Regions from separate parts of the Kribbella sp. NPDC049174 genome, predicted to be linked through region 1. Evidence: riboswitches for the same ligand, from Rfam matches in the RefSeq annotation. Region 1 holds a riboswitch; the other holds the start of a gene.
The links. Region 1 has a riboswitch for cobalamin ahead of metE (5-methyltetrahydropteroyltriglutamate--homocysteine S-methyltransferase). Riboswitches for the same ligand answer to the same signal wherever they lie in the genome.
Positions count from the first base shown of each region.

Region 2: linked by a shared signal. The riboswitch ahead of ACGFIF_RS23175 (ribonucleoside-diphosphate reductase subunit alpha) and the one ahead of metE (5-methyltetrahydropteroyltriglutamate--homocysteine S-methyltransferase) in region 1 are both predicted to bind cobalamin.

Region 1 is NZ_JBICSZ010000001.1:257,288-260,690, forward strand. Features, by position in the region: gene metE (5-methyltetrahydropteroyltriglutamate--homocysteine S-methyltransferase) at 9-2,240, opposite strand; cobalamin riboswitch at 2,333-2,536, opposite strand; gene ppdK (pyruvate, phosphate dikinase) at 2,878-3,403, shown strand, end outside.
Region 2 is NZ_JBICSZ010000004.1:227,473-230,875, forward strand. Features, by position in the region: gene ACGFIF_RS23165 (Fic family protein) at 1-1,023, shown strand, start outside; gene ACGFIF_RS23170 (DinB family protein) at 1,104-1,685, shown strand; cobalamin riboswitch at 1,746-1,899, shown strand; gene ACGFIF_RS23175 (ribonucleoside-diphosphate reductase subunit alpha) at 2,035-3,403, shown strand, end outside.

The DNA of each region.
Region 1 (3,403 bases):
CCGCGGGTTTAGAGAGTTGCGCGGACCTGCTGGGTGGCGGTGGTCAGGTTGCGCAAGGCCGGCTCGACCTCGGCGTAGCCGCGGGTCTTCAGGCCGCAGTCCGGGTTGATCCACAGTTGTTCGGCCGACGTCGTGGCGAGTGCTGAGTGGATCAGCACGGTGAGTTCCTCGAGGCTCGGCACCCGCGGTGAGTGGATGTCGTAGACGCCGGGCCCGACCTCGCGCCGGAAGCCGACGGCGGCCAGATCCGCAAGCACCTCCATCCGCGACCGCGCCGCCTCGATCGTGGTGACGTCCGCGTCCAGCCCGTCGATCCCGGTGATGACCGCGCCGAACTCCGAGTAGCACAGATGCGTGTGCACCTGGACCGCTGCGGGCGCGCCACCGGTGGCCAGGCGGAACGCGCCGACCGACCAGTCGAGGTACGCCTTCCGATCAGCCTCGCGCACCGGGAGCAGCTCGCGCAGAGCCGGTTCGTCGACCTGGATGATCCTGGTCCCGGACGCGACGAGATCGGCGACCTCGTCGCGCAACGCCAGCGCGACCTGGTCCGCGGTCACCGGCAACGGCTGGTCGTCGCGGACGAACGACCACGCCAGCATCGTCACCGGCCCGGTCAGCATGCCCTTCACCGGTCGGATGGTGAGGGACTGGGCGTACGACGTCCACGGCACGGTCATCGCGGTCGGCCGCGACACCTCGCCGTACAGGATCGGCGGGCGGACACACCGGCTGCCGTACGACTGGACCCAGCCGAGTCGGGTGGTGGCGAAGCCGTCGAGCCGCTCGGCGAAGTACTGAACCATGTCGTTGCGCTCGGGCTCACCGTGGACCAGGACGTCCAGACCGAGGTCCTCCTGCAGCCGGATCACATCGGCGATCTCGGCCCGGATCCGCTCGTCGTAGGTGGCCTCGTCGATCCGGCCGGCTCGTAGGTCGGCCCGGGTACGGCGGAGGTCGGCGGTCTGCGGGAACGACCCGATGGTCGTGGTGGTGAGCAGCGGCAGTCCCAGTGATCGTTGCGCTTCGCGGCGTTCGTCGTACGGCGGGCGTTGCCTGTCGTCGGGGCGGATTGCGGCGACGCGGTCCCGGACGGCCTGGTCGCGGACCAGGTCGGACTCCTTCACCGGGCCACCTGCCGGCTTGGCGAGGTCGACGTCGACACCCTCGGCAGAGCTCAACGCACGCCCGAGCAGGATGACTTCGTCGACCTTCTGACGGGCGAACGCGAGGCGCTCGCGCACTCGCGGATCCAGCTCGTCCTCGACCTCCATGTCGTACGGCACGTGCAGGAGCGAGCAGGCGGTGGAGACCTCGAGTCGGCCGACAGAGCCGAGCAGAGTGGTGCAGGTGGAGAGTGCATCGCCCAGTGGGGTGCGCCAGACATTCCTGCCGTCGACCACGCCCGCGACGACGGTCTTGCGTCGCAGCGACGGCAGTGCGGCGACCTGCGGGATGAGACCGGGTGCGGAGACCAGGTCCACGGCTAGACCGTCCACGTCCGTGGAGGCCAGCACAGGTAGCGCTGGACCCGGGTCGCCGAAGTACGTGGCCACCAGGAGGCGTGGGCGGTCGGTGAGTGCCGCGAGCTTGTCGTAGGTACGCCGGAGCGCGTCGAGCTCGGCCGGGGTGCGGTCCTGGACCAGAGCCGGCTCGTCGAGCTGGACCCAGTCGACGTCGAGTCGGCCGAGCAACTCGGCGTACACCTCGACGAGTTGGTCCAGCAGGCTCAACGGCTCGCAGTCCTGCGACTTGGAGAGCAACAAGAAGGTGAGCGGCCCGATCAGGACCGGGCGCAGTTCGACACCGAGGTCGCGTGCTTCGGCGAGTTCGGTGACGAGCTTGGCCGGGTTCAGCCGGAAGACCGTGCTCTTGTCCAGCTCCGGGACGAGGTAGTGGTAGTTCGTGTCGAACCACTTGGTCAGTTCGAGCGGTACGACGCCGTCGCGGCCGCGGGCCATCGCGAAGTACGTGTCGAGGCTGGACAGGCCCAGTGCGCGGAAGCGTTCCGGGACGGCGCCGAACAGCTCGACGTGGTCGAGCATCTGGTCGTAGTACGAGAACGTGTTGCCGGGGACGACGTCGAGGCCGGCCAGGTCGCGCCAGGTGCCGGCCCGGAGTCGGCGGGCGGTCGCCTCCAGTTCGGTGGCGTCACTGCTGCCGGACCAGTACTTCTCGACGGCGTGCTTGAGTTCGCGGGCCGCACCGATGCGCGGGTAGCCCAGCACTGTTGTGTTCACGTCTCTCTCCTCGCGAGCGTGCCGATGGATCGGCGGGGTCGCGAGGACGCCGGACGGGTCCTCCCACGAGACCACCGATCCTCCGCGCACCGGATGGGGCGCGGACCGGCGGCAGGTCTTCGGACTCACGGGCGAGCCGGCCACTGGCCGGTGGTCCTACTGGCCGTCGCTTCCCGGACGAGGTGTCCAGTGCTGTTGACGGCGGTCGTTCCCGTTCACCGCTGCGGGGCAGTCCCGGATTCACACCGGGTTCCCTCTTGCCTCGCCCGGCACGTACCGCGTGTGCCAGGCGAACCGTCGGTACCGCCGAGCGTATCCGCTTCCGCTCACGGCCGCCGCTGTCCGAGAAAAAGCCCACCCAGTGGACACCCGGAAGCACTCCGATACCCAACTGAAAGGCGACTGAACCGCGGTTACTGCGAATCGACGTCAAACGTGGTGATTGTCTCGCGTTGTCAACCAGGGAAGGGTTTTCCGGCCTTCGACCTGTGGGCAGGGTCACGTCGACATCGTGAGACCAGTGTTCAACTGGACTGGTTTTTGGGCTTACTCTGAAAACACGCCCCCGCCACCGGAGTCGATGGGCCGAGCGGGCCATCTCACCGCGCCGCAAACACCGCCTGCAACCCAGGGAGTGATCGTGTCGAAACTCGTCTACGACTTCGCCGAAGGCAACAAGGACATGAAGGAGCTACTCGGCGGAAAGGGGGCGAACCTGGCCGAGATGACGAATCTCGGCCTTCCCGTGCCGCCCGGTTTCACCATCACCACCGAGGCCTGCAAGGTCTACCTGCGGACCGGAGCGGTCCCGCCGGAGCTGGCCGACGAGATCGACCACCATGTCGACGTGCTGCAGCAGAAGATGGGCAAGAAGCTCGGCCAGGCCGACGACCCGCTGCTGGTATCGGTCCGATCCGGTGCGGCGGCGTCGATGCCGGGCATGATGGAGACGGTCCTCAACGTCGGCCTGAACGACGACTCGGTCAACGGTCTGGCCCATCAGTCCGGGAACCCGCGGTTCGCCTGGGACGCGTACCGGCGACTCATCCAGATGTTCGGCAAGACCGTGCTCGGGATGGACGGTGAGGTCTTCGAGCAGGCGCTGGATGCGGCCAAGGAGGCGAAGGGGGCGCGCAGTGATCTCGACCTGGACGCCGACGACC
Region 2 (3,403 bases), on a different contig from region 1:
TCGCAGATCGAAGGGTTGGTGGTCGGGGCGCGGCGACTGCTGAAGGCGGAGGTGTTGCGGGAGCGGCAGCGTGATGTGACCGCCGAAGAGGTGCTCGGCGCGGTCGACGCGATGACGTGGGTGACCGAGTCCGTCCAGGCCGGCGACAAACTCGAGGTCGGGCATCTGCTCGAGGCCCACCGCCGGCTGATGACGCACTCGCCGAACCCGGACTTCGGCGGCGAGGTCCGCTACCTGCAGAACTGGATCGGCGGCCGCTCCCCCGCCGAGGCGTACTACGTCCCACCGCCGGCGCAGCTGATCCCCGAGCTCCTGACCGACCTGATGACGTTCGTCCGCGAGTCCCGCCTGCCGGTGCTGGCGAAGACCGCGATCGCGCACGCACAGTTCGAGACGATCCATCCCTTTGCCGACGGCAACGGTCGGACCGGCCGGGCGCTGATCCACCTGATCCTGCGTGCGGAGGGCCTGGTCGAGCGGACCGTCCCGCCGGTGTCGCTGTCGCTCGCAACCCACGCGACCCAGTACGTCGAAGCACTCACCGCCTTCAGGCACACTGGCAAGCCGACCAGCCCGCGCGCCCGCACGGCGGCCAACCAGTGGCTGCTCATGTTCGCCGCCGCCTGCAGTCATGCGACCGCGGAGGCAGCCCGATTCGAACGAGCCGCGGCCGATCTCAAGACCGACTGGCGTGAGCGTGCCGCACCGGTCCGGGCCGGCTCGGCCGTGGAACTGCTGATCGACACGCTCCCCGCCGCACCCGTACTCACCCTGGCCGGCGCGGCCCGGCTGATCGACCGATCGCAACAGGCCGCCAACCAGGCGCTCGCTCGCTTGGTCGAGGCGCGCATCCTGCGCGAGGTCACCGACGGCCGCCGGAACCGCGTCTACGAGGCGCCCGAACTGATCGACGCCTTCACCCTGCTGGAACGACGGTTCGCCAGCCCGGCGGCCGATACCAGGATCGAACCGCCTACCAGACCAGTACCGTCGAGGCCAGAACCGACACACCGTGCACATTGACTTTCTCCTCCCGTCGGACAATAATTCGAACACATGTTCGATCTTGCCGCAAAATCCGACGGGGAGCGTGAGGAAACGTGATGCCGGAGCCGTTCGACTGGGACATCCTGTACCGCCCATCGGCGATGGCGATGGTCCGCGGCCAGCTCGGCTTCAGCTGGATGGTGTTGTCCGGCCGGCTCGCCGAGCTGACCGACGAGCAGTACTTCTGGCAGCCGAGCGGCGAGGCGCTGACCGTCGTCCGGCGCCACTACGCCGGCCGGTTCCGGTCACTCGGCTCCGGGGAGTGGGTCGCCCAGTGGCCCGATGAGCCCGACCACCGCGGGCCGCGCACGATCGCGTGGCTGATCGCGCACCTGACCGAGCAGTTCTTCGAGCGCTGGGAGTGGACCTTCGGCGAGCGCCGCCAAGGGCGTGCCGACATCACCCTGCACGGCAACGCGCGGGACGCCGTCGCCTGGCTGGCGCACTGGGTGGACGCCTGGCAGGACTCGATCGCCGCGCTGGACGAGGATCAGGTGATGACCGTCGGCCTCAGCCAGGCGACCGAGCTCGACGCCGGCGAGCCGTTCGGTCACGTCGTCCTGCGCCTCAACCGCGAGCTCATCCACCACGGCTCCGAGATCATGACGCTACAAGATCTTTCTGCGGCCGCCGCGTGAGAACCACAACATGTGCGACATGCGGCGTGGCGCTACCACAAGATCTAGGTCCGGCCACCTAGCATCGCTACTGCTGGTGGTTCGGAGCGGCCGGCTGACACGGCGGACCGTTCCGAGGCAACAGGGGAATCCGGTGCGACTCCGGAGCTGCCCCGCAACGGTGAGCGGAAGCCTTCCGCGAGTCCGGATACCTGCCACCGGCGCGTGCACCGCCGGTGCACGCGGTCCGAGACCTCGAGGGCGGGTCGCAGGGCGTGGCAGCAGCAATCCCGGCCGGTGCTGGCTGTCCCGTCATGCTTCCTCTCCACGAGCGTCCACGGTCCTCCGAACTCGCGTGGAATGAGCATCTGTGACCATCGCTTCGTCATCCCGATCGGCGGCTGCCGTGCCGGCCGATCAACCCGCCCCGGCCAATCAACACAGCCAACTGACCGTCGTCCGCCGCGACGGCAGCAGCACCGCGTTCGACCAAGCCAAGATCTCGGTCGCCATGACCAAGGCGTTCCTTGCCGTCGAGGGCGCCGAGGCCGGCGCCACGCACCGGGTCCGGGACCTCGTGACCGACCTGACCGGCCGGGTCGTCGACGCCCTCACCAGCCGAGGTGATGCCCGTCGCAGCGTCCAGGTCGAGGACATCCAGGACCAGGTCGAGCTGGCGCTGATGCGCGCCGGTGAGCACCAGGTCGCCCGCGCGTACGTCCTCTACCGCGAGGAGCGCACCAAGGCCCGCACGCCCGCCGACCCCGCCGGCGTCACCGAGAAGCCCGCGATCAGCGTCCGCGCGGCCGACGGCAGCACCGCGCCGCTGGATGTCGACCGCCTGCGCGTGATCGTCGCCGAGGCGGCCGACGGCCTCGACTCCGTCGATCCCGAGCTGATCCTCGACGAGACGCTCGGCTCCTGCTACGACGGCATCGCGCAGCACGAGGTGGAGCTCGCGCTGGTGATGGCCGCCCGGAGCTACGTGGAGACCGAGCCGCAGTACAGCTTCGCCGCGTCCCGCCTGCTGCTGGACCAGATCCGCCGCGAGACGCTCGGCCGGGTCCACGGTGAGCCGCGTCAGGCCAGCCAGGCCGACATGACCGCGGCGTACCCGGCGTACTTCCCGGAGTACGTCCGGACCGGGATCGAGGCCGGTCAGCTCGACCCGGAGCTGGCCGACTTCGACCTGACCAGGCTCGCGGCGGCGATCCGGCCCGAGCGGGATCTCGACTTCGCGTTCCTCGGCCTGCAGACCCTCTACGACCGCTATCTGCTGCACATCGACAAGGTCCGGTACGAGCTGCCGCAGGCGTTCTTCCTCCGGGTGGCGATGGGGATGGCGCTGCGCGAGGACGACCGGGAGGCACGGGCGATCCAGTTCTACGAGCTGCTCAGCTCGTTCCGCTTCATGTCGTCGACGCCGACGCTGTTCAACTCCGGCACCACCCGGCCGCAACTGTCGTCGTGCTTCCTCACCACCGTCGAGGACGACCTGGCCGGCATCTTCACCAAGATCCGCAACAACGCCCTGCTCGCCAAGTACTCCGGCGGCCTCGGCAACGACTGGACCCCGGTGCGCGGTATCGGCGCCAAGATCCGCGGCACCAACGGTGAGTCGCAGGGCGTCGTACCGTTCCTGAAGATCGCCAACGACACGGCGGTCGCAGTCAACCAGGGAGGAAAGCGCAAGGGCGCGGTCTGTGCCTACCTGGAGACCTGGCACATCGACATCGAGG